2 regions of the Streptomyces sp. NPDC049915 genome follow, and region 2 is predicted to be linked to the other one. Evidence: riboswitches for the same ligand, from Rfam matches in the RefSeq annotation. Region 2 holds a riboswitch; the other holds the start of a gene.

Region 1 (15,791 bases), on a different contig from region 2:
GTGGCGAAGAAGGCCGCGGCCCGGGTCAGGAAGGCGGCGCAGGTGACCGCCTTCTCGTCCGGGTGGACTTCGCTGTAGGCCAGGCGGCTGTGGTCGTCCACGGCGGAGTGGATGTAGTCGAAGCCGGTGGTGCGGCGGCGGTCGGGGCGGGCGGCACGGCCGTGGACGCGCCAGCCGCCGCCGTCGGGGATGCGGCCGAGCTTCTTGACGTCCACGTGGATCAGTTCGCCGGGCCGGCTGCGTTCGTAGCGGCGGATGACCTGACCGGTGGGCCGGTCGAGGAAGGCCAGGCGGTTCAGGCCGTGCCGTGCCAGGACCCGGTGGACGGTGGAGGCGGGCAGGCCCAGGATCGGACCGATGCGGGCCGGGCCCAGCTTGCGTTCTTGCCGCAGGCGGCAGACCCGGGCCTCCACCGCTGCCGGAGTGCGGTGCGGCGTCGTGTGGGGCCGGCTGGAACGGTCGTGCAGGCCGGCTTCTCCCTCCTGCCTCCAGCGGCGCAGCCACTTGTGGGCGGTGGGCCGCGAGATGCCCATCTCGGCTGCGACATGTGCGACGGGCCGGCCCGAGCAGACACGCTCGATCAACAGCCGCCTGCCGTGAACGGTCAGCCGGGCATTACGGTGGGACACGAAGACCTCCGTGTGGTGCAGTCCTAGACAGCTCCACCACACCGGAGGTCTTCGCCATGATCAAGCCCCGCCGCTGTCAACAACGCTCGTGATCAATACACCTAGGCGCTCTGCAACCGCTCCTGCCGCAGCAAAGAGGCCAACGCCGACGCGAACTCCACCGGCTCCACCGGCAGCGCCACCGCCGCGTCCGCCCGGCTCCACGTCGCCAGCCACGCGTCCTGGGGCCGGGCGATCAGCACCAGCACCGGCGGGCACTGGAAGATCTCGTCCTTGAGCTGCCGGCACATCCCCATGCCGCCCATCGGCACGGCCTCACCGTCCAGCACACAGGCGTCGATGCCGCCCTTGTCCATCTCCCGCAGGACCGCCTCGGGCGTCGCGCACTCGATGAACTCCACCACCGGGGCGTCCGGCGCCGGGCGCCGCCCGGTCGCGAGCCGTACCTGCTCCCGTGTGTTGGAGTCGTCGCTGTAGACCAGCACCGTGGCGGTCGGCCGCATGGTTCCTCCGAGACGTCAGCGTCGTAGAGACAAGCCCGTTGCGGCGGATGCTACTCCCTCACGCAGCCCGTCAACACCTGTGGGAACACCTCTGCGATGGGCCATACGGGCAGTACACACACGGGGAACACTCCGAACGGCACCCCCCGGAGTGAGGGCGGGATAAGCGACCGACATAATGTCGGTCGTGGCGACAGCAACGACAGTAGATACCGGGCACGCGCACCCGTCGGTCAATCGGCCGAACCTCACCAGTGTCGGAACCATCATCTGGCTGAGTTCCGAGCTGATGTTCTTCGCGGCCCTCTTCGCGATGTACTTCACCCTGCGTTCGGTGACGGGTGCCGATCATTGGAAGGAGATGGCGCATGCCCTGAACGTGCCCTTCTCCGCGACGAACACCACGATCCTGGTGCTCTCCTCCCTCACCTGCCAGCTCGGCGTGTTCGCGGCCGAGCGCGGTGATGTGAAGAAGCTCCGGGGCTGGTTCATCGTCACCTTCATCATGGGTGCGATCTTCATCGGCGGTCAGATCTACGAGTACACCGAGCTGGTGAAGAGGGACGGCATCTCGCTGTCCTCGGACCCGTACGGTTCGGTGTTCTACCTGACCACCGGCTTCCACGGCCTGCACGTGACGGGCGGTCTCATCGCCTTCCTGCTGGTCCTCGGCCGTACCTACGCGGCCAAGAGGTTCACGCACGAGCAGGCGACCGCCGCCATCGTCGTGTCCTACTACTGGCACTTCGTCGATGTCGTCTGGATCGGCCTCTTCGCCACGATCTACCTGATCAAGTAGCGAGAAGATCCCACGCGCGTTCTCGCAACGCACCACCCAGAAGCATCGACGCTGAAGATCCTGACACCGGGGTAATCCGTGAAAAAGCTTTCCGCACGACGACGCCATCCGCTGGCGGCGGTCGTCGTCCTACTCCTCGCGCTGGCGGCCACGGGGGGTCTGTACGCCGCGTTCGCGCCCGCGGGCAAGGCGCAGGCCGACGACTCCTCCCAGTCCCTCGCCATCGACGAGGGCAAGAAGCTCTACACCGTGGGCTGCGCCAGCTGCCACGGCACCGGCGGTCAGGGCACCTCCGACGGTCCGAGCCTGGTCGGCGTGGGCGCCGCCGCGGTCGACTTCCAGGTGGGCACCGGCCGTATGCCGGCCTCCACCTCGCAGATGGCCCAGATCCCGAGCAAGAAGAACATCTACACGCAGGCCCAGATCGACCAGCTCGCGGCCTACGTGGCCTCGCTCGGCGCCGGCCCGGCCGTCCCGACGAAGCAGCAGTACGGCCCGGAGGGCGCGGACATCGCCAAGGGTGGCGAGCTGTTCCGTACCAACTGCGCGCAGTGCCACAACTTCACCGGCAAGGGCGGCGCGCTGACGAACGGCAAGTACGCCCCGACGCTCGAGGGTGTGGACCCCAAGCACATCTACGAGGCCATGCAGACCGGCCCGCAGAACATGCCGTCGTTCCCCGACACCACCATGTCGGAGCAGAACAAGAAGGACATCATCGCGTACCTGCACGCGGTCAACGGCGATGAGACGGAGAACCCGGGCGGTCTCGAGCTGGGCGGCCTCGGGCCGGTCACCGAGGGTCTGTTCGCCTGGATCTTCGGCCTCGGCGCCCTGATCGCGGTCGCCGTCTGGGTCGCCGCTCGGACCGCAAAGGCCAAGAAGTCATGAGTAGCCAAGACATTCCAGAAGAGAACCTGCCCGCAGAGCAGGACCACGCGCACGGCGCGGTGGGCGTCGCGGACGGGAACCCGTTCGCCGACCCCGGCCTGCCGCCCCACGAGCACCGGATCCAGGACATCGACGAGCGGGCCGCCAAGCGGTCCGAGCGGATGGTGGCCCTGCTGTTCACGGTGTCGATGCTGGCCACCCTCGGCTTCATCGCCTCGTACGTGACGATCCCGCACCACAAGTCGATCTTCGTCTTCCCGATCGGCCACCTCAGCGCGATGAACTTCGCGCTGGGTCTGACCCTCGGCACGGCGCTGTTCTGCATCGGCGCGGGCGCGGTCCACTGGGCCCGCACCCTGATGTCCGACGTGGAGGTGGCCGACGAGCGTCACCCGATCGAGGCCTCCCCGGAAGTCCGGGCGAAGGTCCACGCGGACTTCCGCCAGGGCGCCAAGGAGTCGGCGATCGGCCGGCGCAAGCTGATCCGCAACACGATGTTCGGTGCGCTGACCCTGGTCCCGCTGTCGGGTCTGTTCCTGCTGCGCGACCTCGGTCCGCTGCCCGGGACGAGCCTGCGGCACACGCTGTGGTCCAAGGGCAAGCTCCTCGTCAACATGAACACGAACGAGCCGCTGCGTCCCGAGGACGTCGCGGTCGGCTCGCTCACCTTCGCCAAGCCCGAGGGCCTGGAGGAGCACGACGAGGACTTCCAGACCGAGATCGCCAAGGCGGCCCTGATGATCGTCCGGCTCCAGCCGGAGAACATCAAGGACAAGCGCGAGCTCCAGTGGTCGCACGAGGGCATCGTGGCGTACTCCAAGATCTGCACCCACGTCGGTTGCCCGATCTCGCTGTACGAGCAGCAGACGCACCACGTGCTGTGCCCCTGCCACCAGTCCACCTTCGACCTGTCCGACGGTGCCCGTGTGATCTTCGGTCCCGCCGGTCACGCCCTGCCGCAGCTGCGCATCGGTGTGAACGACGAGGGCTACCTCGAGGCGCTCGGCGACTTCGAAGAGCCCGTCGGTCCTGCTTTCTGGGAGCGCGGATGAGTACTGCAGCGAACGAAGCACCCCGCTCTCGCGGGAAGGCACCGGCCGGCGAACGCGTCGCCGACTGGGCCGACGGCCGGCTGGGGATCTACTCCCTCGCCAAGTCGAACATGCGCAAGATCTTCCCCGACCACTGGTCGTTCATGTTGGGCGAAGTGTGCTTGTACAGCTTCCTCATCATCATTCTGACGGGTGTCTATCTGACGCTCTTCTTCCACCCGTCGATGAACGAGGTCGAGTACCACGGCACGTATGTCCCGCTCCAGGGGCAGATGATGTCCGAGGCGTTCAGGTCGACCCTGCACATCTCCTTCGACGTGCGCGGTGGTCTGCTGATCCGGCAGATCCACCACTGGGCCGCGCTGATCTTCCTCGCGGGCATGTTCGTGCACATGATGCGCGTGTTCTTCACGGGCGCGTTCCGCAAGCCGCGTGAGATCAACTGGCTGTTCGGCTTCCTGCTGTTCGTCCTGGGCATGTTCACCGGCTTCACCGGTTACTCGCTCCCGGACGACCTGCTCTCCGGCACCGGTGTCCGCTTCATGGAGGGCGCGATCCTGTCCGTGCCGATCGTCGGCACGTACCTGTCGTTCTTCCTCTTCGGCGGCGAGTTCCCGGGCGGCGACTTCGTGGCCCGCTTCTACTCGATCCACATCCTGCTGCTGCCGGGCATCATGCTGGGCCTGGTGGTGGGCCACCTGATCCTGGTCTTCTACCACAAGCACACCCAGTTCGCGGGTCCCGGCAAGTCGAACAAGAACGTCGTCGGCATGCCGCTGCTTCCGGTGTACATGGCGAAGGCGGGCGGCTTCTTCTTCCTGGTCTTCGGTGTCATCGCGGTCATCTCCGCGGTCGCGCAGATCAACCCGATCTGGGCCATGGGCCCCTACCGGCCGGACCAGGTGTCCACGGGCGCCCAGCCCGACTGGTACATGGGCTTCTCCGAGGGTCTGATCCGCTTCATGCCGGGCTGGGAGATCAACTTCTGGGGTCACACGCTGGTTCTCGGTGTGTTCATCCCGCTGGTGATCTTCCCGCTGGTCCTGGTGGCGATCGCGGTCTACCCGTTCATCGAGTCCTGGGTCACCGGCGACAAGCGCGAGCACCACATCCTGGACCGCCCGCGCAACGCCCCGACGCGCACGGGTCTCGGCGTCGCCTGGATGACGGTGTACCTGACCCTGCTGATCGGTGGCGGCAACGACCTGTGGGCCACGCACTTCCACCTGTCGATCAACGCGGTCACCTGGTTCGTGCGGGTCTTCGTCTTCGTCGGACCGGTCCTCGCGTTCCTGATCACCAAGCGGATCTGCCTCGGCCTGCAGCGCCGGGACAAGGAGAAGGTGCTGCACGGTCGCGAGACCGGCACCATCAAGCGCCTGCCGCACGGTGAGTTCATCGAGGTCCACGAGCCGCTCAGCCAGGAGGCGCTGCACACCCTCACCGCGCACGAGCAGTACCAGCCGCTCGAGATCGGCCCGACGGTCGACGAGAACGGTGTCGAGCGCAAGGTGAAGGGCGCCGAGAAGCTGCGCGCCAAGCTCAGCGAGGCGTACTTCGGCGAGGAGTCGCAGATTCCGAAGCCCACCACCGAGGAGTACAGGGAGATCACGAGCGGCCACGGCCACCACTGATCGCTGCGTCAGCCACGCCACGGTCGAAGGGCCCCGTCCGGTGTTCGGACGGGGCCCTTCGCCGTGCGCGGGCGGTCTTCGGCCGGCCGTCGTGAGGAGCGGTGGTCCGGCGAGGGCCGTGGTGAGAGGCGCTGGTCCGGCGACGGAGGCCGAGCGTGTGGCCGCGGGCCAATAAGCCGGCCGGGGGCCGGGGGCTGCGGCGGCGGGTGACGCGGGCGGGCTTGCCGTGCGTGGGCGGGGCCCCGTCCGGTGTGCGGACGGGGCCCTTCGCCGTGCGCCGGGCTGGATAGGGTGGAGACGTCATTCGATGCGTACGACGACCAGGAGCGGCTGATGAGCGCTGTGACCCCCGCTGGAGGCGACACCGCGGCGGGCCGTTCCTGGCCGCGCGTGCTGAACAGCCTGCTGGAAGGCCGCGACCAGAGCGCCGAGGACACCGCCTGGGCGATGGACCAGATCATGCGCGGCGAGGCCACCGACGCGCAGATCGCCGGGTTCGCGGTCGCGCTGCGCGCCAAGGGCGAGACGGTCGAGGAGATCACCGGTCTGGTCCGGGCGATGTACGACCACGCCAACGTCATCGAGGTCCCCGGCCCCACCGTCGACATCGTCGGCACGGGCGGCGACGGCGCGAAGACGGTGAACATCTCCACCATGTCCTCGATCGTCGTGGCCGGCACGGGCGCGAAGGTCGTCAAGCACGGCAACCGGGCCGCCTCCTCGGCCTCCGGCGCCTCCGACGTGCTGGAGAAGCTCGGCGTCAACCTCAACCTGCCGCTGCACCGGGTGCCCCAGGTCGCCGAGGAGGCCGGGATCACCTTCTGCTTCGCGGTGAAGTTCCACCCGGCGCTGCGCCATGTGGCCGCCGCGCGCGGCCAGTTGGGCATCCGCACCACCTTCAACGTACTGGGCCCGCTGACCAACCCGGCGAAGGTACGGGCGCAGGCCGTCGGCGTCGCCGACGCCAGGATGGCGCCCATCGTCGCCGGCGTCTTCGCCGAACGCGGCAACTCCTCCCTGGTCTTCCGGGGCGACGACGGCCTGGACGAGCTGACGATCACCTCCACGTCCCGGGTCTGGATCGTCCGTGACGGCAAGGTCACCGAGGAGACCTTCGACCCGCGGGAGGTCGGCATCGGCCTGGCCCCCGTGGAGGCCCTGCGCGGCGCCGACGCCTCCTACAACGCCGAGGTGGCCCGGCGCCTGCTGGACGGTGAGCCCGGGCCCGTCCGGGACGCCGTCGTGCTCAACTCGGCGGCCGCGCTGGTCGCTCTGGAGCCGACCGGCGCACCGCTGGCCGAGCAGATCCGGGCCGCCATGGCGAAGGCGGCCCGGTCCATCGACTCGGGTTCGGCCAAGCGCACACTGGAGCGCTGGGTGGCGGCCAGCAACGCCTAGCGCCGACCCACGGCCGTCCCGCGATCCGGACTCGGGTTGCGGGACGCCGATCACTTCCGTTACGTTCCCGTACCAGGTCATGAGTGACAGTCATGAGGCCCCGGCCGACTGTCCGGCAACCCTCCGTCCGTGGCGGGGTGCCCCGGGTGAAGACCAGGCCGCAGGCAGCAAGGTCTGCGGCAAGCGCGGACCCCTCGCGAACCCAGGGGTCCTGGTCGTCGAGGAGTCTTCCGTGAGCAAGCGAATGCGATAGGGCCGCAGAGCCCCGCCTCCGCACACCCTTTTTCATCCTTTCCCGCGCCTTCTCGCGCATCCTCACGGGAGTTCCGCCATGTCTGTCTCCACCGCTGCCGCCGACCGGTCCGTTTGTGCCCCGCTGCCCGTTCTGGGTCGAGATGTCACCGTCCCGCTCGTCACCGGAGGCGAGGTCACCTACGCCGCCCTCGACTACGCCGCCAGCGCTCCCGCCCTGCAGCGCGTCTGGGACGACGTGGCGGCGTACGCGCCGTACTACGGCAGCGTGCACCGCGGTGCCGGTTACCTCTCGCAGCTGTCCACCGACCTGTTCGAGAACGCCCGGAAGACGGTCGCAGAGTTCCTCGACTGCCGCGAGGGCGACCAGGTCGTCTTCACCCGCTCCACGACGGACTCGCTCAACCTGCTGGCCCGGGCGCTCCCGGCCGACTGCCAGGTCTTCGTCTTCGAGACCGAGCACCACGCCTCGCTGCTGCCCTGGCAGCACGCGAAGGTCACCTACCTCAACGCCCCGCGCACCCCGCGGCAGGCCGTCGAGACCCTGGAGCGTGCGCTCGCCGACCGCGACCCCCACGGCCCCGCTCTGGTCTGCGTCACCGGCGCCTCCAACGTCACCGGCGAACTGTGGCCGGTGCGCGAGCTGGCGGCCGCCGCGCACGCCCACGGTGCCCGGATCGTCCTGGACGCCGCCCAGCTGGCCCCGCACCACCCGGTGAGCGTGCGCGACCTCGACGTCGACTGGGTCGCCTTCTCCGGCCACAAGCTGTACGCCCCCTTCGGCTCCGGCGTCCTCGCCGGCCGCGCCGACTGGCTCCAGGCCGCCGACCCCTACCTCGCCGGCGGCGGCGCCAGCCGCAAGGTCGCCCGGCGCGAGGACGGGGGAGTGGACGTGGAGTGGCACGACAGCGCCGCCCGCCACGAGGCCGGCTCCCCGAACGTGATCGGCGCCTACTCCATCGCCTCCGCCTGCAAGGCGCTGACCGAGGCCGGCTGGGACACCCTGGTCGCCCGCGAGCAGCAGCTCATCGCCGCGGTCCGCGAGGGCCTGGCCGACGTGCCCGAGGTGAGGATCCTCTCCCTCTTCGGCGACGACGCCCCCCGGGTCGGCGTGATCTCGTTCGTCGTCGAGGGCTGGAACAGCTCCCACTTCGCCGCGGCCCTGTCCGCCGAGTACGGCATCGGCGTCCGCGACGGCCTCTTCTGCGCCCACCCGCTGGTGCGCACCCTGCTCGGCAGCGACCCTCAGAGCCAGGGCGAGTGCGGCGCCCCCGAGGCGGCCCCCGGCGAGAAGTCCCTCAACGCGATCCGCGTGAGCTTCGGCGCCGGCACCCCGGACGAGCATGTGGAGCGCTTCGTCACGGCGGTCAAGGAACTGGTCACCCAGGGCGCGCAGTGGACGTACAGGACGGAAGACGGCCGCTGCGTTCCCGCTGTCTGAGGCGCGGTCCGAGGCAGTCGAACGCCCGGTGAGGCGGTGTTCCCCCGGTCAGGAGTCCAGACCGATCGCGAACGCCGCCTCCAGGTCGTGCTGGGAGTACGTCCGAAAAGCCACGTGCGTGTCCGTGCCCTCGACGCCCGGGATCTTGCTGATCCGCCCCGGGATGACCTCCGCCAGGTCCTCGTGCTGCCGCACCCGCACCATGGCGATCAGGTCGTACGTCCCGGTGACGGAGAAGACCTCGCTCACCGAATCCAGCGAAGCGATCTGCTCGGCGATCTCGGGGATCCGGTCCACGCTGGTCTTGATGAGGACGATCGCGGTGATCACGGCTGGTTCTCTCCCTCGGGGGCCGGAGCAGGGGCGGCCTTCACTCTAGTCCTACGGCGGACGGCCACCCACGCGACCAGGAAGCCCAGCCCGAAGCCGATCAGATGGGCCAGGTACGCCACCCCCGGCCCCTGGGTGGCACGCCCCGCCGCCAGCCACTGCAGCACCGCCCAGAACGGCAGGACGACCCACGCCGGGAAGCGCAGCGGCACAAAGAACAGGAACGGCAGGAGACTGGTCACCCGGGCGCGGGGAAAGAGGGAGAGAAACGCGCCGAGGACCGCCGAGATCGCCCCCGAGGCGCCGACCAGCGACTGCTCGGACGCGGCGTGGACGGCGGCGTATCCCAGCAGGGCCAGGTAACCGCAGCCGACGTAGAACACGACGAACCGGCCGCGGCCCATCCGTTCCTCGGTCATCGCTCCGAAGACGTAGAGGAAGAGCATGTTGCCGAGCAGATGCACCCAGCTGCCGTGCACGAACAGGGCCGTCATGGGCGTCAGCACGGCCCGCGGGGAGCCCTGGAAGAGCTCGCCCGGGACCACGCCCCAGCGCCGGAAGTACGCCCGCTGGGCGGTGAGCAGTTCGTCGCCGTGGCCGTAGGCCGGGTTCACGCCCGCCGCCGGCCCCAGCAGGAAGATCAGGCAGCACACGGCGATCAGTGCGTACGTCACCGGGGCCGAGGTGCGCGACAGGGTCCTGGTCGCCTTGCCGACCGCGGTCGTCCAGTTGCCGATCATGCCTACAGAGCATGACGTAACCGGACGCATCGGACGAGGCCGCCTCGCCGCCGTGGACGGACCAGCGGCGAGTGACCGCCAGGCCGTAGGGTTACGAGCCACACGCACCGGGGAGGCCGGTGCGTCACGGACACTGGAAGAAAGCGAACAGTCACGATGACGGTTCCCCTGCCGACCGCCACGACGCGGTGGCGCTGCACGCTCTGCGGCAACCTCACCCGCTTCGACGTGACCCGCTCGTCGAAGGTCGTCGAGTACGTCCACCTCGATCTCGCCGGCGAGCCCAAGGTCGAGGAGCGCGACGTGCTCAGTGAGACCATCGAGTCGGTGCGCTGCCGCTGGTGCAACGCCGTGGACCAGGTGGAGCTCGTGGACCGGCCCGCGGCCGAGGCCTGAGCCGGCGCCCCCTCACGGCCGACAGGAAACACGTACGACAGGTACAGGAGTGACGGATGGTGGAGACCACAGGCGGGGGGCCGGGCGACGGCGCCGCTGAGGTGCTCGACCGTCCGCTGCCCGACGGCGTGCGCCGCAGGGTCGTCCAGATCGTCGCGGACGGCTTCGGCGGGCTGACCGTCGGCGAACTGCCCGCACAGCTTCGGCAGTACGCCCGGTTCGCACCGAACCGGCGGGCCAAGTTCGCCGGGAACGCGATGGCGGCCGCGCTGGAGACCGATCCGCTGTTCCGGCAGCGGATCGGCGAGAAGTTCAGAGAAGCGCAGCCGGAACTGGCCGGCGCCCTGGACTCCGGCTCGCCGCCCCCGGCCGCGGACCCGCTCGACGTGGCGGCCGCGGCCTATGTTCTGCGCCCCGCGGGCTGGGTGAAGCTGGTCACCGCGGCCGGCGAGGAGGCGCAGCGCGCCCACGCCGAGCGCGCCGACGAGGAGAGCCGCGCCGAGCTGGAGCGGCTGCGCGAACTGCTCGCGCAGACCAAGGAGCACACCCGCGCCGAGACCGAGCGGCTGCGCGCGGAGCTGGACCAGGTCAAGAAGGAAGCGGAATCGCTGCACCGCAAGCTGCGCGCCGCCCTCAGTGACGTCAAGCGCGGCGAGGCGGCACTGCGCAAGGCGCAGGCCGAGACCGAGGGCGTACGCGCCGAAGCGCAGGCGCAGGTGTCCGCGGCGGAGAGCGAGTCACGGCGGCTCAAGACGCGTCTGAGCGAGGCGGAGGCCGCCCTGGAGGCCACCCGCCGCGCGGCGCGCGAGGGACGCAGCGTGGAGGACATGCGGGTCCGGCTGCTGCTGGACACCCTGCTGGACGCCACCCAGGGACTGCGGCGCGAACTCGCCCTTCCCCCGGTGTCCGTGCGCCCGGCCGAGACCGTGGACGCCGTCGAGCCGGGGCGGATGACGCCGAAGGACATCGCGGCGCGCGCGCTGTCCGAGAACGACCCTGCGATCCTCGACCAGTTGCTCGCGCTGCCGCAGGCGCATCTGGTCGTCGACGGCTACAACGTCACCAAGACCGGCTATCCCCAGATGCCGCTGGAGAAGCAGCGCCTGAGGCTCCTCGGGCAGCTGTCCGCGCTCGCCGCGCAGACCGGCGCCGAGGTCACCTGTGTCTTCGACGGGGCCGAACTGGTCGCGCCGGTGCTGCTGGCTCCGCCGCGCGGGGTGCGGGTGCTGTTCTCCAAGCCGGGTGTCACGGCGGACGAGCTGATCCGCCAGCTGGTGCGCGCCGAGCCGCCGGGCCGCCCGGTCATCGTCGCCTCCACCGATCGCGAGGTGGCCGACGGCGTCGCCCGGGCCGGTGCCCGACCGGTGGCTTCTGCGGTACTCCTCAAGCGACTGTCCTAGAAGGTGAACGCACGGGCCCAATGCCCGAATTGGCGCCCGCGACGATCCACAGACGGTCAATCCCATGTCACTGCTGGTGAGTTGTGTGCAAAGAATGCATGGCGTGACGGGTTTTTTTGCTGTGAGGATTTGAACTCATCACAGCGAGGTCACTAGGGTCTGCCTTCGAACCTCCGAACGGGTGATTACTCACAAGAAGGAGTTCGCCTCCGTGGCGTCCCACCGTCGACCCAAGCAGCCGAGCCGTGCACGTGTGACCGTGCTGACCACCGCAGCCGCCGCTGCCGTCGCCATCAGCGCGCAGGCGGCCAACGCCGCGCCCAGTGAGAAGCCGAGCAAGGACGAGGTCAAGGCCAAGGTCGACAAGCTCTACGAGGAGGCCGAGCAGGCCACCGAGAAGTACAACGGCGCCAAGGAGAAGCAGGAGACGCTCCAGAAGGAGATCTCCACCATCCAGGACAACGTGGCGCGCGGCCAGGAGGAGCTCAACGAGCTGCGCGACGGCATAGGCCTGGCGGCCGCCGCCCAGTACCGCACCGGCACCATCGACTCCTCCGTGCAGCTGTTCCTCTCCTCCGACCCGGATTCGTACCTCGACAAGGCCTCCACGCTCGACCAGTTGAGCGGCCAGCAGGTCGAGGCGCTGAGGAAGATCCAGGAGAAGCAGCGTCAGCTCGCCCAGGAGCGCTCCGAGGCCGCGGCGAAGCTCAAGGACCTCTCCGCCACCCGCACCGAGCTGGGCAAGAAGAAGAAGGAAGTCCAGGGCAAGCTCGCCGAGGCGCAGCGGCTGCTCAACTCCCTGACCGCCGCCGAGAAGGCCGCCATGGCCGCGGAGGACGCCCGCGCCAGCCGCTCCGCGAGCAGCCGCGTCGACCTCGGCAACTCCAAGGCCGCCTCCGGCCGCGCCGCCGCCGCCTTCTCCGCCGCCCAGAGCCGGATCGGCTCGCCGTACGTCTACGGCGCCACCGGCCCGTCCTCCTTCGACTGCTCGGGTCTGACCTCCTGGGCCTACGCCCAGGCCGGCGTCTCCATCCCCCGCACCTCGCAGGCCCAGGCGAACGCCGGCACGCGCATCTACTCCATGAGCGACCTCCAGGTCGGCGACCTGGTGCTCTTCTACGGCGACCTGCACCACGTCGGCCTGTACGCGGGCAACGGCCAGGTGCTGCACGCCCCGCGCACCGGCACCGTCGTGCGCTACGAGTCGATCAACAACATGCCGTTCCAGTTCGGCGTGCGGATCTGACCCTCGGGACTCGCGCCAGGACATCCCGGCCCTCGACAAGATCAACGCGCCGTGCCGCCCGAACGGGCGAATCGTGACTACGGGAAATGACCCCACGCCCCGCCGATGACCTGCGTCAGCGGCGGGGCGTCACCGTGTGTGCCCGCGGCGGTCTTTGGCCGCCGGCCCGTGACGGGGCTACTGTCTGCCGCGTTTCCCCCGGCCTGCGCCGTCCACGGCGTTTTCGGTTCCGCGGGGAGCAGTCCTGTTCCCCAGTGGAAGGAGCGCGGCCTCCCGTGGGTTCCCATCGCCGTCGCCTTGCGCACTCCGGGTTCGACCGGGGCGCGTGCGCCGCCCTCAGTGCGCTGTCCGTCGCGGCCGCGGCCCTCGGCGCCGTACCGGCCGGCTCCGCCGTGGCCGCGCCGCAGGGCGATGCCCGGGCCGAGGTCGACCGCCTCTACGAGGAGGCCGAGAAGGCCACCGAGGCGTACAACAAGGCCGACGAGCGGGCCGACGCGCTGCACCGGCAGGTCAGCGACAGCCAGGATCTGATCGCCCGTCAGCAGGAGCGGGTCAACACCATGCGGGACGCGCTGGGTTCGCTGGCCGGAGCCCAGTACCGCTCCGGTGGCATCGCCCCGGCCGTCGCGCTGCTGTTCTCCGCCGACCCCGACGACTACCTCGACAAGGCCTCCGTGCTCGACCGGATCACCGCCCACCAGGCCGGGCAACTGCACGAGCTGCAGGGCGCCCTGCGCGAACTCGCCCAGGAACGCGCCGAGGCCACCCGGCAGCTGGCCGAACTCGAGCGCAGCCGCGCGGCCGTCACGCGCCACAAGAAGACCGTCGAGCACAAGCTCGCCAAGGCGCGCCGGTTGCTCAACTCCCTGCCGGACACCGAACGCGCCGCCTATGAGCGCATCTCGCGCTCCGGCCGCACCTACCTGCCCGACCTCGGCGGGGCCGTGCCGGCCTCCGGGAGGGCCGCCGCCGCGGTCGCCGCCGCCCGCGCGGCCCTCGGCAGGCCGTACGTGTGGGGCGGCAACGGGCCCTCCGGGTTCGACTGCTCGGGCCTGATGCAGTGGGCGTACGCGCGGGCCGGGGTGCATCTGCCGCGCACCTCGCAGGAACAGCGCTTCGCCGGCCATCAGGTGCCGCTCTCTCAGGCCCGCCCCGGCGACCTGGTCGTCTACCGCTCCGACGCCAGCCACGTCGGGATGTACGTCGGGAACGGCCGGGTCATCCACGCCCCCTATCCGGGTGCCCCGGTGCGCTACGACCCGGTCGGCATGATGCCGATCTCGTCGGTGACCAGGGTCTGACCGGGCCCTGGCCCCGTACCCTCGGGAAGGTGGCTGGTCGAGGGCGTGCGTCGGGGGTGTCGGTTCTCGTCTCGGTGTGCCTGCTGCTCGTGTCCCTCGTGGGGTGCGGCGGGCGGCCCGGCGCCGACGGTGTGCGGGCCGAGGTGCAGCGTCTGCTCGACCGGCGGGCCGAGGCGGTGCTGCACCACGACGCGGCGGGTTACGGCGCCACGGGCACGCGGGCCGGGTTCGCCGCGGTGCGGGAGGTGCCGCTCACCTCGTGGTCGTACCGGGTCACCGGGGTGCGCCGCAGCGGTGCCACCGCGACCGTGGACGCCGAGCTGCGCTACCGGGTGCGGGACTACGACCAGGCGCCGGTGACGGCGGGACGCACGCTCACGCTCACCCGTTCCCAAGACGGCCGGTGGTCGGTCGCCGCCGAGCGGCCCGCGCCGAACTCCGCCGACCAGTTGTGGGACCAGGGCACGGTACGGGTCGTGCGCGGGCGGCACAGTCTCGTGCTGGGCGTCGGCCGGCCCGACGGGCAACTGCGCGCCTACGTCTCGCTCGCCGACCGGGCGGTGCCCGCCGTGACCGACGCCTGGGGAGCGAACTGGCCCGGCCGGATCGTGGTGCTGGTGCCGAAGTCGCTGGACGGGATGGCGCGGCTGCTCGGCTCGCCCGCCTCCTCCTACCGCGGCATCGCCGCCGTCACCACCGGCGAGACCGGGGCGCCGGCCAAGGCGGCCGCCGACCGGGTCATCGTCAACCCCGACGCGTACGGCATGCTCGGCACGCTCGGCCGGCAGGTGGTCCTCACACACGAGACCACGCACGTGGCCACCCGGCGCGCCACCGACGCCGCGACGCCGCTGTGGCTGTCGGAGGGGTACGCCGACTGGGTCGGCTACCGCGGCAGCGGACGCACCGCCGCGCAGGCCGCGCCGGAGCTCCAGCGGGCGGTGGCCGACGGCGAGGTGCCGGCCGCGCTGCCCGGCGACCGCGACTTCGGCTTCGCCGGGGACGCCGGGCGGCTGGCGCGGGCGTACGAGAGCGGCTGGCTGGCCTGCCGGATGATCGCCGAGCGGTGGGGGGAGGCGCAGCTGCGCGCGTTCTACCGCGCGGTGGGCGAGCACCGGGTGCGGGCCGGGGCGGTGGAGGACGCGATGCGGACGACGCTCGGCGTGACCCTGCCGGACTTCACCGCACAGTGGCGGGACTACCTGCGGGTGCAGCTGGGCTGAGCGCTGCGCCCCGGGCCGGGCGGCCGGCGGGTTGCTCCAGGAGGTCGGTCGGGCGGTCAGCCGGGCCGCTCCAGCAGGTCGATCGCCTCCCTGAGCCACGCCCGCTCCGCCTCGCCGGTCGCCCGGGCCACGCGCAGCATGCCCTGGCGGAACAGGTCGCCGGCCTCCTCCGCGCGCACCGGGCTGCCGTCCCGGTAGAAGAAGCTCGACGGGGTCTGCAGGAACTCGAGCCGGCGGCGCAGGACGGCCGCCTGCTCCGCGCGGTCCGGCAGGTGGCGCAGGAACGCCAGGACCACGTGGAAGCGGACCTGGTCGGTGATCTCCACCTGCTTCGGCCGCCGCAGGCGCTCCAGCAGGTCCGCCCGGCCGGCCTCGGTGAGGGAGAGCACCCGCCGGGGGGCCGCGCTCGCGCCCTCCTCGGTGTGCTGGCCGAGCTTGCCGGCGGCGACCAGGCGGGTGATCGCCGGATACAGCGCGCCGTCGCTCACCGGGCGGACGTGACCTTGAAGCGCCTTGATGCGCTCCTTCAGCTCGTAGCCGTGCAACGGCTCCTCGG
Region 2 (15,791 bases):
CTCGCCTCCCGCCTCTGCCGGCGGCCGCAGACCGCCCACCCCGCGCTCGACGCGTACGACTCCCACGACACCGCCGAGGCCGCCCACGGTCACCCCGCCGCCTTCGACGCGAACGGCCACGGCTTCGACTTCCGGCCCGCCCCCGACGGCTACGACGCCTACGACCACCATGTGCACACCGTCGCCCCCGAGGAGGAGCGGGACGACGGCGCCAAGGGGCTCGCGGTGCTCTTCTGCGACCTCGACGGCTTCAAGTCGATCAACGACCGGTTCGGGCACAACGCGGGCGACGCGGTCCTCATCGAGGTGGCCCGACGGCTCAGCAACGGTGTGCGCGACGGCGACACCGTCGCCCGGCTCGGCGGCGACGAGTTCGTGATCCTCGCCGACGGCCTCGGCCGCGCCGACGCGCAGGACCTCGCCGTACGCCTGCGCAACGAGATCATCCAGCCGATCCGGGCCGAGGGCCGGGCCGTGCGGGTGGGCGCCAGCTTCGGCATCGGGTGGGCGCACTGCGGCATGACGGCCGACGAGGTCCTCAAGTCGGCGGACGAACGGATGTACGTCGAGAAACGATCTCGTCCCAAACAGCACAGGCGCGCCGGGTAATCCGCAGGTCAGCCCGGTCGCGGGGGAAACGGTGCGGTTCGCATCACCTGTTTGGGTCTTGCAGAGCGGGTAGGCTCGCCCTCTGCCACACCCCACACCAAGGACCCCATCCGCCCCCCACCTGTTGAGGAGAACGAAGGGATGACGCCCGGCAACAACGGCCCGAGCACCCCCGAGGACGACGACCCGTTCGGCTACCTCTACGCCGACGGACAGGCCCGGGGTGCGCAGCCGCCCTCGGGAGGCTACGGCTACCCGAACTCCGTCAGCCGGGTGCGCACCGTCGGGGAACGGCAGTACGGGCAGCAGGCGCCGGCCGCCGCGCCGTACGGCCAGGTCCCGCAGCAGCAGAGTGCCCAGGGTGCCTACGGCAGGACCAACGCGCACTACGCGGCCCCCGAGACGTTCCCCGGCGGCGCGCCCACCGCCCCGCAGCACCAGGCCGGCGGGTCCGGTTCCGGCGGGCGGGGCCGGGGCCCCAACACCAAGGGCCTGCTGATCGGCGCGATCGCCGTGGTCGCGGCGGTGGTGGTCGGCATCGGCGTGGTGATGATGAACGGCGACTCGGACGAGAAGAAGAACGACCAGGCCGGCACCACCCCCACCCAGTCCCAGCAGAACACCACGCCGAGCCCGTCGTCGAACGCGAGCGGCGACGCGGAGGTGAAACTGCCCACGATCGACGCGAAGGCGCTCCGCTTGGGCGGCACTGCGACCCTCGCCTCGGACGTGCAGGGCGCCCAGTCCGACGGCGGCATCTACGTCGCCAACCTGAACCAGCCGGGCTCCGCGGTGACCTGGACGGTCAACGGCATTCCGGAGGACGGGGCGTACACGCTGTTCGCCCGGTACAGCACGGCCGGTGAGGCCCAGTCGATGACCCTGACGGTCAACGGCAAGCCGTTCGGCAACAAGCTGAACATGGACAACTTCGCCCACGCCGCCGACGGTGACTTCGCCAAGGGCTGGACGAAGACTTTCGCCTGGCCGACCCTGACCAAGGGCACCAACACCATCACCCTGTCCTGCGAGGCCGGCGACAAGTGCAACGTCCTCCTGGACCAGTTCTGGCTGAAGAAGGGTCAGGTCCAGAACTGACCCGCCTGACGTTCCGTGGCTGCCGAGGCACTGCCTCCTCGGACAGCCACGGTCGGGCCGGAAGGCCCTGTGATGGGCCAGGTGCACAGAGAAGTCCCACTTCGACGCATGCGGCGGCTATCCAGCCTGTGTTGTCGCCCGCATGACTTTGAGCCAGTCATTGTCGGCAGGGCCGCCGGACCAGCACCTGTAGGGCCCGCCGCTGTTGTTGCGTGTGCACGGAGTCGTGTTGCACGGAACGTGGACCTTCGGGTCGGTGAGGGCGTGGACGTCGGCGGACATCGGCCGAGGCCGAGGAGGTCGTACCGAGGTCGACCCCGAGTCAGGCCGCGCTGACCTCCGCCGTCACCGCCACCTTCCCCAGCAGCTCCTCATAAGCACGCGCGTCGTATTCGCCCGCCGCCGGGGACAGGACCGTGGCGGTGGAGAGGGCTACCGCTCGGGTGAGGCGGTCCGGCCAGGGGAGGTTTTCCACCAGGGCCGAGAGCAGGCCCGCGACCGCCGAGTCGCCGGCGCCCGTCGGGTTGCCGTGGACGTGGGCCGGTGGGGCGGCGCGCCAGCGGCCCTCCGGGGTGGCGGCCAGGAGGCCGTCGGGGCCCAGGGAGGCCACCACCGCGCGCGCCCCGCGCCGGCGGGTGTCCTGCGTCGCGCGCACCGGCTCGTGGGAGCCCGTCAGTTCCGCCAGCTCGTCGGCGTTGGGTTTGACGATGTCCGGCCGGGCCGCGACCCCGCGGCGCAGCGGCTCGCCGCTGGTGTCCAGCAGGACGGGAACGCCCGCCGCACGCGCCGTACGGATCAGGCCCGCGTACGCGCCCACCGGCACGCCGGGCGGCAGGCTGCCGCACAGGGCCACCGCGGACGCACCGGCGATCAGCTCCTCGTACCGGTCCTGCAAGGCGCCCCACTCGGTGGGCGCGACGAGGGGGCCCGGCTCGTTCAGCTGGGTGGTGTCGCCGCTGTGCCCGTCCACCACGGCGATCGTGCGGCGCGTCGCGCCCGCGACGGGCACCAGCGCGTCGCGGACCCCGGACGTGTCCGTCAGCAGGTCACGGACGACGCGCCCGGTGGCCCCGCCCGCGAAACCGGTGACCGTCACCTCGTGACCGAGGGCGGCGAGGACCCGCGCCACGTTGACCCCCTTGCCGCCCGGCCGTTCGATGACGTCCGTGACGCGGTGGGAGGTGTGCGGCCGCAGGGAGCGGACGCGGTAGGTGATGTCGAGAGCGGTGTTCAGCGTGACCGTGAGGATCACCTGGGCCGACCTCCCCCCGCATACGTGTGCTGACGTGGACTTCCGGAGGGTCGATCATGCCAAAGAGACGGCGGTCGGCCCAGCCCCGGGACCGGCCACCGCCTCCGTACGAGCGGACGGATCAGGCCAGTTGGGGGCCAACCACCCAGGCGCCGCGGCGCATGACGCCCTTCAGGTCGAAGTGCTCGTCCAGCAGGACCAGGTCGGCGTCCTTGCCCGGCTCCAGCGAGCCGACGCGGTCGTCCAGCCCGAGCAGCCGCGCCGGGTTGGCCGACAGCGCCCGCACCGCGTCCTCCACCGGCAGCCGGTCCACCGTCACCGCCCGCTTGAACGCCCGGTCCAGGGTGAGCGTGGAGCCCGCGATCGAACCGCCCTCCACCAGCCGTGCCACCCCGTCCGCGACCTCCACCTCCAGCGGGCCGAGCATGTAGCGGCCGTCGCCGAAGCCGGCCGCGTCCATCGCGTCCGTGATGAACGCGACCCGCTCCGCACCCGCGTGATGGAACGCCAGCTGCAGGGCCGCCGGGTGCAGATGGACCCCGTCGTCGATCAGCTCGACCGTGATCCGCTCGTCCTCCAGCAGTGCCGTGATCGGCCCCGGCGCGCGGTGACCGATCGGCGGCATCGCGTTGAACAAGTGCGTGGCGACCGTCGCCCCCGCGTCGATCGCCTCCAGGGTCTGCTCGTACGTGGCGTCCGTGTGCCCGATCGCCGCGATCACGCCGTGCTCGGCGAGCAGCCGTACGGAGTCGATGCCGCCCGGCAGCTCGGTGGCGAGCGTGACCATCTTCGCGTGGCCGCGCGCCGCGTCGATCAGCTTGCGCACCTCGGCCGGCTCGGGGTCGCGCAGCAGTTCCTCGGAGTGCGCGCCCTTGCGGCACGGCGAGATGAACGGCCCCTCGAAGTGGATCCCGGCGATGTCGCCCTGTTCGGCCAGCTCGCTCAGCAGCCCGGCGCGCTGCGTCAGGGAGTCCATGTCGTCGGTGACGGTGGAGGCGACGAGGGTGGTGGTGCCGTGCAGGCGGTGGGTGTGGATGCCCGTGAGGACGTCCTCGACGGTGCCGGAGGTGAAGGAGGCTCCGCCGCCGCCGTGGTTGTGCAGGTCGACGAAGCCGGGGATCAGCCAGTGGTTCCGTACGTCGATGACCTGGGCGTTCGCCGGTGCCGTACCGGCGATGCGGGTGCCGTCGACCACCACTCGGCCGTCCGGGACGGCTCCCGTGGGGAGGACGACCGTTGCGCCGGACAGCACCAGGGGGGTTCGGTCCGGCGCGGGGTGCGGGTTCGTCGTGGCGGGTCGCGCCCCGTGGCGGAGCCGCATATGGGCGCTGTCCCGCGCCCCTGAGGGGGTTGCCATCAGGGCGTTTCCTCCTTGCCGGTCGTGGTGTCCAGGAGATCCCAGGCCAGGAGGCCTGCGCCCAGGCATCCCGCCGTGTCGCCCAGGGCAGCCGGGACGATCTCCGGCAGTTTCTGGAAGGTGACCCGTTGCGCGACCGCGTCGCGCAGCGGTGTGAACAAGGTTTCCCCCGCCTCGGCCAGGCCGCCACCGATGATCAGGGTGCGCGGGTCCAGCAGGGTGAGCGCGGTGACCAGGCCGTCGGCGAGGGCGTCCACCGCCTCCTGCCAGACGCGGACGGCGTTCGGGTCGCCGGACGCGACGGCCTTGGCGCAGTCCGCGGCGTCGGCGTCCGGGTCGCCGCAGGCCTCGGCCCACGCCTGGCTGACGGCCGACGCGGACGCGAACCGTTCCAGGCAGCCGCGCTGCCCGCACGGACAGGGGGTACCCCCGGGCCGTACGACGATGTGGCCGATCTCGCCCGCGAAGCCGTGCGCGCCCGCCTCGACCCGGCCGCCGATGCCGATGGCGCCGGCGATCCCGGTGCCCAGCGGCACGAACAGATAGCGGTCGGCGCCCCGGCCCGCGCCCAGGCGGCCCTCGGCGAGCCCGCCGGCCCGCACGTCGTGGCCCAGGGCGACGGGTGCGCCGAGCCGCTTGGCGAGCAGGTCGCGCAGGGGGAGGTCGCGCCAGCCGAGGTTGGCGGCGTAGGCGGCGAGGCCGCGTTGTTCGTCGACGATGCCGGGGACGACGACGCCGGCCGCGGCGGCGGGCTCGCCGAGGTGCGCCTCACCGTGGGCGCGCAGGTCCGCGGCGAAGCCGAGGATGTGCTCGACGACCGCGTCCGGCCCGCGCTCGCGGCCGGTGGGCCGGCGTGCCTGGTGGAGCAGTGCGCCGTCCGCCCCGACCAGGGCGGCCTTCATCGCGGTGCCGCCCACGTCGAGGGCGATGACATGTCTCACGGGGAACAGTGTGGCCCCACCACCCATGAGAGGTCTAGTCCACTTGCATGGTGTAGACCTTAATCCGTTAATCGGAAAGTTGGTTCAGACGTGTCCGACGTGCCAGAGGTCGGCGGACGTCTACGAGGGTGGGGAGCCGGAGCGGTGCAGCGGCTAAGGACGACGACGATCGCGGTGATCTCCGCGCTGGGCCTGACGGCGGTACTCACCGGCTGCGGCGTCACCGGAGGCTCCGGTGACGTGACCCTCAAGCTGGTCGCCGCCGACTACGGCGACAACGACGCAAACAGCTCCCGGCACTACTGGGACGACCTCGTCAAGGACTACGAGGCCCAGCACCCCGGCGTGAAGGTCGACGTCAGCGTCTACTCGTGGACCGACGTCGACCGCAAGGTCAAGGAGATGACCGACGCCGGCCAGGCGCCCGACATGGCCCAGATCGGCGCCTACGCCGACTACGCCGCCAAGGACGAGCTGTACCGGGCCGACGACGTGCTCTCCATCTCCACCCAGGCCGACTTCGTCTCCCAGCTGGTGTCGGCCGGGCAGGTGCACGGGGTGCAGTACGGCATGCCGTTCGCGGCCTCCACCCGGCTGCTCTTTTACAACAAGACCCTGTTCGACCAGGCGCACATCGACCCGCCCAAGACCTGGGACGAGCTGGCCGCCGACGCCCGGGCGCTCAAGGACAAGGGCGTGAAGTACCCCTACGCGCTGCCCCTCGGGCCGGAGGAGGCGCAGGCGGAGACGATGCAGTGGCTGCTCAGCGGCGGGGGCGGCTACGTCGACACCGTCGGCACCTACGGCATCGACGCCTCGCAGAACGTCCAGACGTTCACCTGGCTGAAGAACAAGCTGGTCGGCAAGGGTCTCACCGGTCCCGTCGCGCCGGGCAAGCTGAACCGTGCCGACGCCTTCACCGCCTTCGCCGACGGCGAGGTCGGCATGCTCAACGGACATCCGTCGCTGATGCAGATGGCCGCCAGGAAGGGCGTGAAGTTCGGCATGGTCACCATGCCGGGCGTGACCGGGCCCAGCCGGTCCGTGATGGGCGTGGCCGACTGGATGATGGCCTTCAAGAAGAACGGCCACCGCGAGCAGATCCGCGACTTCCTGGACTTCGTCTACAGCGAGAAGAACGTCCTCGACTTCTCCCGCACCTACGACCTGCTACCGGTCACCACCACGGCCTCCGCGGCGATGAGCGGCTCCGGCCAGGACAAGGACATCCGCCCGTTCCTGCAGCAGCTGCCGCTCAGCGAGCTGTACCCGGTCGGCAAGACGTCCTGGGCGTCGGTCAGCGCCGACATCAAGAAGCAGATCGGGCAGGCCGTCGATCCCACGGGCAGCGCCGTGTCCGTCCTCGGGCAGATCCAGTCGGCGGCGGTCGCGGCGGACAGCGCGCAGCCCTAGCGGGACTGTCAGTGGGCGGCGGTACGGTTTCGGGCATGGACGCATCCGATGGGGGCCGGCCGCCGCTGGGCGAGCGTGAGCGGGCCGTCCTCGCGCTGGAGCGCCGCGGCTTTTCCGGCCCCGGCGCGAAGGAGCGCGCCATCCGCGAGGAGCTGGGCCTCGCCCCGGTCCGCTACTACCAGCTGCTCAACGCCCTGCTGGACGACACCCGCGCCCTCGCCCACGACCCGGTGACGGTGAACAGGCTCAGACGGATACGCGAAGCCCGCCGCGCCGAGCGGTGACGACACCGTCTCCCCAGGTTCGGCGGGGCTCGTCCGGGGATAGGTTCGCGGTATGGGCAGCCATGACACATACGCCACGGACCTTCCCGAACCGGTGACCGCGCAGGGCCGCGAGGGCCTCGACGCCGTCCTCGCCCGCCCCGGCAAGGCGGTGATCGGCCTCGACTTCGACGGCACGCTCGCCCCCATCGTCGCCGACCCCGATCAGGCCCGCGCCCACCCGGACGCGGTACCGGCCCTCGCCCGCCTCGCCCCCGAGGTCGCCTCGATCGCGGTGGTCACCGGCCGCCCCGCGGGGGTCGCCGTGCGCAACGGCGGCTTCGCGGGCGTGCCCGGTCTGGAGCGCCTCGTCGTCCTCGGCCACTACGGCGCCGAACGCTGGGAGGCCGCCACCGGTGAGCTGACCGCCCCGCCGCCCCACCCCGGCGTGGCGGGGGTGCGCGCCGAGCTGCCCGGGCTGTTGGACTCGGTCGGCGCATGGCGCGGCACATGGATCGAGGAGAAGGGCCGCGCGGTCGCCGTGCACACCCGCCGCGCCGAGGATCCGCAGGCCGCGTTCGAGGCGCTGCGCGAGCCGCTGGCGGACCTGGCGGCGCGGCACGGGCTGATCGTCGAGCCCGGACGCCTGGTCCTGGAGCTGCGCCCGCCCGGCGTCGACAAGGGGGTGGCGCTGACGGAGTACGTCCGCGCGGTGGGCGCCGAGTCCGTCGTCTACGCCGGCGACGACCTGGGCGACCTGCCCGCCTTCGCCGCCGTCGAGGCACTGCGCTCCGAGGGCGTCCCGGGTCTGCTGGTGTGCAGCGGCAGCTCGGAGGTCACCGAGCTGTCGAAGCGGGCGGACGTGGTGGTCGACGGCCCGGAGGGAGTCGTACGACTGCTGGCGGCACTGGCGGACCGGGTGGCCCGGTCCGCCTAGGCCCTGTCGTTCGGATCAGGCCGGCTATGAGGTGCGGTACCTCTGGATCGACCCGAGCGGGGCCTGGTGCGTGCGGCTGCAAGGCGGAGGAGGGAGTCGACGCGGAGCGTCGGGGACCGACGACAACGCCGCAGATGGGCGTGCCAGGCCCCGCGACGCCGGGGTGATCCAAACGACAGGGCCTAGCCGCGCGGGTCATCCCTGCAACGCCTGAAGCTGTTCCAGGAACCACTTCGCGGGCGGCAGCGCGGTCGCCGCTGCCGCCAGCCGCTTGGCGCGGTCGTTGCGCTCGCTCACCGGCATGCTCAACGCTTCGTGCAGTGCGGCCGCCGTACCGGTCACGTCGTAGGGGTTGACCGCGATCGCGTCCTCGCCCAGCTCCTCGAACGCCCCGGCCTCCCGCGACAGCACCAGCGCGCAGCCCTCGTCGGAGACGAGCGGCACCTCCTTGGCGACCAGGTTCATCCCGTCCCGGATCGGGTTGACCAGCGCCACGTCCGCGAGCCGGTACGCCGCCAGCGAGCGCGCGAAGTCGTCCTCGACGTGCAGCACGACCGGCGTCCAGCCGTCCGTGCCGTAGTCGGCGTTGATCTCCTGCGCGACCCGCTGCACCTCGGCCGTGTAGTCCCGGTAGACGGCGAGGTCCTGCCGGGACGGGTAGGCGAACGCCACGTGCACGACCCGCTCGCGCCACTCGGGGTGGTCCTCGAGCAGCTGCCGGTACGCCAGCATCCCGCGCACGATGTTCTTGGACAGCTCGGTGCGGTCCACCCGCACGATCGTCCTGCGGCCCGCACCGATCTGCTCCCGCAGCGCCGCCATCCGCTCACCGACGTCGGCCCGGTGGGCCCGCTCGCGCAGGAAGTCGGCGTCCGCGCCGAGTCCGTGCACCCCGATGCGGGTGCGGCCGAGCCCGTCCGCGAACTGCTCGCAGCAGGCCGTGAAGGCGTCCGCCCAGCGCCGGGTGAGGAAGCCGAGCCGGTCCGCGCCCAGCATCCCGTCGAGGACCTGCCGCGCGATGTCGTCCGGCAGCATCCGGAAGTACTCCGGCGGCGCCCACGGCGTGTGCGAGAAGTGCCCGATGCGCAGATCGGGCCGCAGCTCGCGGAGCATCCCCGGCACCAGCGTCAGGTGATAGTCCTGCACGATCACCACCGCGCCGTCGGCGGCCTCCTCGGCCAGCGCCTCGGCGAACGCCCGATTGTACGTCTCGTACGACGCCCACTGCCTGCGGAACTCGGCGTCGAAGACCGGCTCCAGCGGCGTCTGGTACAGCATGTGGTGCACGAACCAGAGCACGGAGTTGGCGATGCCGTTGTAGGCGTCGGCATGTACGTCGGCCGGGACGTCCAGCATCCGCACGCCCTGCTCGCCGACCCCGCGCCGCACCGCCTCGCGGTCGCCGTCGGACAGCGCGGAGCACACCCACAGCGCCCCTGCCTCCGGTCCGATGGCCGACAGTCCGGACACCAGTCCGCCGCCGCCGCGTTTGGCGGTGAGTGAGCCGTCGTCGCCCACCGAGTACGACACCGGGCCGCGGTTGGACGCGACCAGCACCCGAGCCCTCTGATCAGCAGCGTGCGTGGAAGCCATACGCCTCAACCTAGCCCGCACCGGAAAAACTCAAACGTATGGCCGGATTCGGTGTCCGGTCGTATGCGGCCGACCGCTTGTGGAGATCCCGTGAACAGGACAAGATGCGCTCTACACGGAACGACCGGTACGCCAGGGGGGCGGGTTGATCATGATGGGGATACGTGGCCGCAGACGTGGGGTGGGGGGCCGTGGAGTATCCGGTCTCGCGGCGCTGGTGGCGGCAGCCGCGCTGGCCCTCGCCGGCTGCCAGGGCGACGGCGGCGGCGACGGCAAGGCCGTCCAGCAGACCGCACCGGTGACCAAAGCCGCACCGAGCACGTCGGCTCCTCAGCCGGAGCCGTCCCCGACGAGCAGCAGCCCGAGCCCGGTGGCCGAGCCCACCGTCGTCACGATCAGCGACCACACCGGAACGGCTGTCGGCCGGGCCGTCGCCGCCGCCCGCGCGAGCGGCCTGCGCTACGCCGTCTACCTCCAGGGCACCGGGGCCTCCCTCGACGGCGGCGGCCGGACGGCCTCCTCCTGGGGCGCGGGCGAGAAGGTCTGCGAGCAGATCGACGACCCCGCCGACCGCACCCCCTCCTTCGACGTCGCCTTCGTCATCGCCCGGGACGGGCGGGACTGCGACGGGGGTCTGCTGCACACCCCGGAGCCGACGAGGACCGCCGCGGGTGGCGGGACGAGCGGGGGATCGAGCGGCGGGACCGGCGGCGGGACCAGTGGCGGCAGCAAGGCCTGTGCGATCACCAGCCCCGCGGGCAACTGCTACGCCGACGGCCAGTTCTGCGCCAACCGCCACCACGGTCTGAGCACCTACGGCAAGGGCGGCGAGTACCTGACCTGTGAGCAGGACTCGGCGGGCCGCTGGCGCTGGTCCGACGGTCACGCCGGCTGACGGACATCCATCGCACGCCGCCTTCCGGGGGCGACCCGCGTCACGCCACCTTCCGCGCCGCGTACTCCGCGATCTCCGTCATCGGGGGGCGCTCCTCCGTGTCCACGGAGTACGTGCGCGGCTCGAAGCCGTCCTCGCTCCGCTCGAACTGGGTCAGCGACGGCCGGATCAGATGGCCGCGGGCCAGCCGGAGCTGGGCGGTGCGGTAGATCGCCGCGGCCATCCGGCCAAGGGCTTGACCGTCCTGGTGGCGGTGGATGCGCACGCCGACATCGACCTGGGCGAGGCCGTCGAGGCCGACCAGGTGCAGGGCGTCGACCAGCATGCCCAGCTCCACGCCGTAGCCGACGGGGAAGGGCAGCTGTTCCAGCAGGCTGCGGCGGGCCGCGTACTCGCCGCCGAGCGGCTGCACGAAGCCCGCCAGCTGCGGCCAGTGCATGTTCAGCAGCGGGCGGGCCATCAGCTCGGTGACCCGGCCGCCCTGGCCCGCCGCGCCGGCCAGCGGGCGGTCGTACATCGCCTTGACCAGCTGGACCTCGGGGTCGGTGAGGAGCGGGCCGACGATGCCCGTCACGAAGTCGGAGGAGAACTCCTTCAGGTCCGCGTCGACGAAACAGACGATGTCGCCGTCGGTGACCAGCAGGGAGCGCCACAGCACCTCGCCCTTGCCGGGGACGGCGGGGACGCGCGGCAGTATCTCGTCGCGGTGGACGACCCGGGCGCCCGCGGCGGCGGCCACCTCGGCGGTACGGTCGGTGGAGCCCGAGTCGACCACGACCACCTCGTCGACCAGCGGAACCTGCTGCATGAGGTCGTGCCGGACGATCGCGACGATGTCGCCGACCGTCTCCTCCTCGTTCAGCGCCGGCAGCACGACGGAGACCGTCTGCCCCGTGGCGCGCTTGGCGGCCAGGATCTGGTGCAGGGGTCGATCGGTCACCGACCAGGAGCGACTGCTCAGCCAGCGCTCAACTTCTTCAAGCACGGTCTGCGGCTCCTCACTGTCGTGATCACACCGGGTGATCGTGTGATCCATCTCGCGGTTCGGACGACTATCTCAACTGTCCTGGCCTTCGGTTACAGTCTTGGACAACGCTGATGACCATCGCATGTCGGGGGTCGCCCGCGTTCACAACCGAATACCGCTCATCCAGAGGGGCAGAGGGACACGGCCCGGTGAAGCCCCGGCAACCACCCTGATTCCGGACTCGTTCACGCGAGGCTCCCGGCCGGGGAAGGTGCCAATTCCGTCTCACGGCGAGATGCGTCGTGAGGAAGATGAGGAGAAAGGGCCTCGCCTCACATGGCTGCGCAGACAGTTACCAGCACCTCCACCGTCGACCTCGGTCCCGCCGCGGCCCTGAGCTGCCGCGAGTGCGGTCACCGGGTCCCGCTGGGCCCGGTTTTCGCGTGCGAGGAGTGTTTCGGCCCGCTCGAGATCGCCTATGACTTCTCGGCCTACGACACCGAGGAACTCCGCAAGCGTATCGAGGCGGGTCCGGCGAACATCTGGCGTTACGCCCCGCTGCTGCCCGTCCCCGCGGACGTGGCCGACAAGCCGAACATCAACCCGGGCTGGACCAAGCTCGTCAAGGCCGACCACCTCGCCGCCGAGCTCGGCGTGACCGGTGGCCTGTACGTCAAGGACGACTCGGGCAACCCGACCCACTCCTTCAAGGACCGCGTGGTCGCGCAGGCCCTGGAGGCGGCGCGCGCCTTCGGCTTCACCACCCTGTCCTGCTCCTCCACCGGCAACCTGGCCGGCGCCGTCGGGGCCGCCGCCGCGCGGGCCGGCCTGCGCTCCTGCGTGTTCATCCCGCACGACCTGGAGCAGGGCAAGGTCGTCATGGCCGCGATCTACGGCGGCGAGCTCGTCGGCATCGAGGGCAACTACGACGACGTGAACCGCTTCTGCTCCGAGCTGATCGGCGACCCGGCCGGCGAGGGCTGGGGCTTCGTCAACGTCAACCTGCGTCCGTACTACGCCGAGGGCTCCAAGACGCTGGCGTACGAGATCTGCGAGCAGCTCGGCTGGCAGCTGCCCGACCAGCTCGTCGTCCCGATCGCCTCCGGCTCGCAGCTCACCAAGGTCGACAAGGGCCTGCAGGAGCTGATCAAGCTGGGCCTGGTCGAGGACAAGCCGTACAAGATCTTCGGTGCGCAGGCCGAGGGCTGCTCGCCGGTGTCCACGGCCTTCAAGGCCGGGCACGACGTGGTGCGCCCCCAGAAGCCGAACACCATCGCCAAGTCGCTGGCGATCGGCAACCCGGCCGACGGGCCGTACGTCCTGGACATCGCGCGCCGCACGGGCGGCGCGGTGGAGGACGTCACCGACGAGCAGGTCGTCGACGCGATCAAGCTGCTGGCCCGCACGGAGGGGATCTTCGCGGAGACCGCCGGTGGGGTGACGGTGGGTGTGACCCGCAAGCTGATCGAGAACGGTTTGCTGGACCCGGCGAAGACCACGGTGGTGCTGAACACGGGTGATGGGCTGAAGACCCTCGACGCGGTCGCCGGTACGGGACTGACCGCGACGATCCGACCCACCCTCGACTCGTTCCGCGACGCGGGTCTCGTCTAAGAGACCATCGTCTGTCTGCGGACCGCGGGGGGCTGGTCGCGCAGTTCCCCGCGCCCCTTCAGGGCGCCGATCCCACCGGAGGTTTCCACGTGAGCGTCACTGTCCGCATCCCCACCATCCTGCGCACCTACACCGGTGGCCAGGCCGAGGTTCCCGCCGACGGGGCGACCCTCGCCGAGGTCATCGCGGACCTGGAGAAGAACCACACCGGCATCGCCGCGCGGGTGCTGGACGACCAGGGCAAGCTGCGCCGGTTCGTCAACGTGTACGTCAATGACGACGACGTGCGCTTCGAGCAGGGTCTGGAGACGGCCACCCCGGACGGCGCGGGTGTGTCGATCATTCCGGCGGTCGCCGGCGGCTGCTGACACACAGAGTTCCTCGGGCTGCCCCTTCCGTGAGAGAAACGGAGGGGGCAATTCCATGTGATTAGACGCGGTAGAGTTGGGGAACGCGCCCCGGAATCGACGAGGCGTGATCTCTGGAACCTGCTGCACGGGCGACAAGAAGTAGCCAAAGTATGCGGGTCTTTTGTCTTTTTTGCCCCCTTTGAATGGCCCGACTTACTCGGAATTCAGGTGAATTCTCGCGAGATTTCGGGCCCGGGTCGTCCAGATTTCTCGTCCGATTGACCTGTTGCAGACGGCAGTTGGACAGATACATTCAGCCGCGGTCGACGCGTTCCGGCGCACGCCCCCACCCATCGGGGGGTGAGGTCTGACCCGGATCCGCGAAGTGCGGGTCTGTGCAAGGGCCAGTAATAGGGGAGTTAGGCATGGCTCAGGGCACCGTCAAGTGGTTCAACGCGGAGAAGGGCTACGGCTTCATCGCGGTCGACGGTGGTGCGGACGTCTTCGTCCACTACAGCGCCATCCAGATGGACGGCTACCGCACCCTGGAGGAGGGCCAGCGGGTCGAGTTCGAGATCTCGCAGGGCCAGAAGGGTCCGCAGGCCGACATGGTTCGCGTCACCGCCTGAACGTTCTTTCACGCACGAAGGGCCCGCACCTCGCACAGGGTGCGGGCCCTTCGGCGTGTCCAGGGCGCCGTGCGGCGGTGTTCGCGGGCGGCTGACGAAGGGGCCCGATGCGGGGGAGGCGCTTGCACTCGCCATGCCCGAGTGCTAATCATTGCGTTAGCACTCTGAAGGTGAGAGTGACAACGTAAGGACCGGGTCGGTGAGGCCAGGGCCGGGCGGGGCAAGGAGCTTCCTCCGGTCGGGGCCGTCCGTCGCGGGCGCGGGCGCGGTCCGAAGTAATCACCCCCAGTCCTGGAGGGACCACTTCACATGGCCAAGATCATCGCGTTCGACGAGGAGGCGCGGCGCGGCCTCGAGCGCGGCATGAACCAGCTCGCGGACGCCGTGAAGGTGACGCTCGGCCCCAAGGGCCGCAACGTCGTCCTCGAGAAGAAGTGGGGCGCGCCCACGATCACCAACGATGGCGTGTCCATCGCCAAGGAGATCGAGCTCGAGGACCCGTACGAGAAGATCGGCGCCGAGCTGGTCAAGGAAGTCGCCAAGAAGACGGACGACGTCGCCGGTGACGGTACGACCACCGCGACCGTGCTCGCCCAGGCCCTGGTCAAGGAAGGCCTGCGCAACGTCGCCGCCGGTGCCAACCCGATGGCTCTGAAGCGCGGTATCGAGAAGGCCGTCGAGGCCGTCTCCGCCGCCCTGCTGGAGCAGGCGAAGGACGTCGAGACCAAGGAGCAGATCGCCTCCACGGCCTCCATCTCCGCCGCCGACACCCAGATCGGCGAGCTCATCGCCGAGGCCATGGACAAGGTCGGCAAGGAAGGCGTCATCACCGTCGAGGAGAGCAACACCTTCGGCCTCGAGCTCGAGCTCACCGAGGGCATGCGCTTCGACAAGGGCTACATCTCCGCCTACTTCGCCACCGACATGGAGCGCATGGAGGCGGTGCTCGAGGACCCGTACATCCTCATCGCCAACTCCAAGATCTCCTCGGTCAAGGACCTGCTCCCGCTGCTGGAGAAGGTCATGCAGTCGGGCAAGCCGCTGCTGATCATCGCCGAGGACGTCGAGGGCGAGGCCCTGTCGACCCTGGTCGTCAACAAGATCCGCGGCACCTTCAAGTCCGTCGCCGTCAAGGCCCCGGGCTTCGGCGACCGCCGCAAGGCCATGCTCGGCGACATCGCCATCCTCACGGGCGGCGAGGTCATCTCCGAGGAGGTCGGCCTCAAGCTGGAGAACGCGACCCTGGACCTCCTGGGCCGCGCCCGCAAGGTCGTCATCACCAAGGACGAGACCACCATCGTCGACGGTGCCGGCTCCTCGGACCAGGTCGCGGGCCGCGTGAACCAGATCCGCGCCGAGATCGAGAACAGCGACTCCGACTACGACCGCGAGAAGCTGCAGGAGCGCCTGGCGAAGCTCGCCGGCGGTGTCGCGGTCATCAAGGCCGGTGCCGCCACCGAGGTGGAGCTCAAGGAGCGCAAGCACCGCATCGAGGACGCCGTCCGCAACGCCAAGGCGGCCGTCGAGGAGGGCATCGTCGCCGGTGGTGGCGTGGCCCTGCTGCAGACCACCCACGTCTTCGACAAGCTGGAGCTCGAGGGTGACGAGGCGACCGGCGCCCAGGCCGTGAAGCTCGCGCTCGAGGCCCCGCTGAAGCAGATCGCGGTCAACGCCGGCCTCGAGGGCGGCGTCGTGGTGGAGAAGGTGCGCAACCTGACCCCGGGCCACGGCCTGAACGCCGCGACCGGCGAGTACGTCGACCTGGTCGCCGAGGGCATCATCGACCCGGCCAAGGTGACGCGCTCCGCGCTGCAGAACGCCGCGTCGATCGCCGCGCTGTTCCTCACCACCGAGGCCGTCATCGCCGACAAGC

The links. Region 2 has a riboswitch for S-adenosylmethionine ahead of thrC (threonine synthase). Riboswitches for the same ligand answer to the same signal wherever they lie in the genome.
Region 1: another riboswitch for S-adenosylmethionine. It lies ahead of AB0J12_RS27465 (aminotransferase class V-fold PLP-dependent enzyme); the one in region 2 lies ahead of thrC (threonine synthase).

Annotation. Positions count from the first base shown of each region.
Region 1 covers NZ_JBFAMH010000019.1:16,813-32,603, forward strand. The annotation lists gene AB0J12_RS27430 (IS481 family transposase) at 1-629, opposite strand, end outside; gene AB0J12_RS27435 (hypothetical protein) at 731-1,132, opposite strand; gene AB0J12_RS27440 (heme-copper oxidase subunit III) at 1,311-1,931, shown strand; gene AB0J12_RS27445 (c-type cytochrome) at 2,010-2,822, shown strand; gene AB0J12_RS27450 (Rieske 2Fe-2S domain-containing protein) at 2,819-3,874, shown strand; gene AB0J12_RS27455 (cytochrome bc complex cytochrome b subunit) at 3,871-5,508, shown strand; gene trpD (anthranilate phosphoribosyltransferase) at 5,842-6,906, shown strand; SAM riboswitch class IV at 6,982-7,098, shown strand; gene AB0J12_RS27465 (aminotransferase class V-fold PLP-dependent enzyme) at 7,238-8,599, shown strand; gene AB0J12_RS27470 (Lrp/AsnC ligand binding domain-containing protein) at 8,648-8,929, opposite strand; gene AB0J12_RS27475 (rhomboid family intramembrane serine protease) at 8,926-9,669, opposite strand; gene AB0J12_RS27480 (hypothetical protein) at 9,826-10,065, shown strand; gene AB0J12_RS27485 (NYN domain-containing protein) at 10,122-11,465, shown strand; gene AB0J12_RS27490 (NlpC/P60 family protein) at 11,677-12,711, shown strand; gene AB0J12_RS27495 (NlpC/P60 family protein) at 12,987-14,012, shown strand; gene AB0J12_RS27500 (hypothetical protein) at 14,042-15,235, shown strand; gene AB0J12_RS27505 (PadR family transcriptional regulator) at 15,292-15,791, opposite strand, start outside.
Region 2 covers NZ_JBFAMH010000004.1:366,564-382,354, reverse strand. The annotation lists gene cdgB (diguanylate cyclase CdgB) at 1-609, shown strand, start outside; gene AB0J12_RS09070 (carbohydrate-binding protein) at 751-1,707, shown strand; gene AB0J12_RS09065 (1-phosphofructokinase family hexose kinase) at 2,030-2,959, opposite strand; gene nagA (N-acetylglucosamine-6-phosphate deacetylase) at 3,081-4,211, opposite strand; gene AB0J12_RS09055 (ROK family protein) at 4,316-5,284, opposite strand; gene AB0J12_RS09050 (extracellular solute-binding protein) at 5,402-6,670, shown strand; gene AB0J12_RS09045 (DUF3263 domain-containing protein) at 6,706-6,954, shown strand; gene otsB (trehalose-phosphatase) at 7,007-7,870, shown strand; gene AB0J12_RS09035 (trehalose-6-phosphate synthase) at 8,066-9,463, opposite strand; gene AB0J12_RS09030 (hypothetical protein) at 9,681-10,358, shown strand; gene AB0J12_RS09025 (glucosyl-3-phosphoglycerate synthase) at 10,399-11,343, opposite strand; SAM riboswitch class I at 11,502-11,643, shown strand; gene thrC (threonine synthase) at 11,662-12,939, shown strand; gene AB0J12_RS09015 (MoaD/ThiS family protein) at 13,029-13,307, shown strand; gene AB0J12_RS09010 (cold-shock protein) at 13,715-13,918, shown strand; gene groL (chaperonin GroEL) at 14,228-15,791, shown strand, end outside.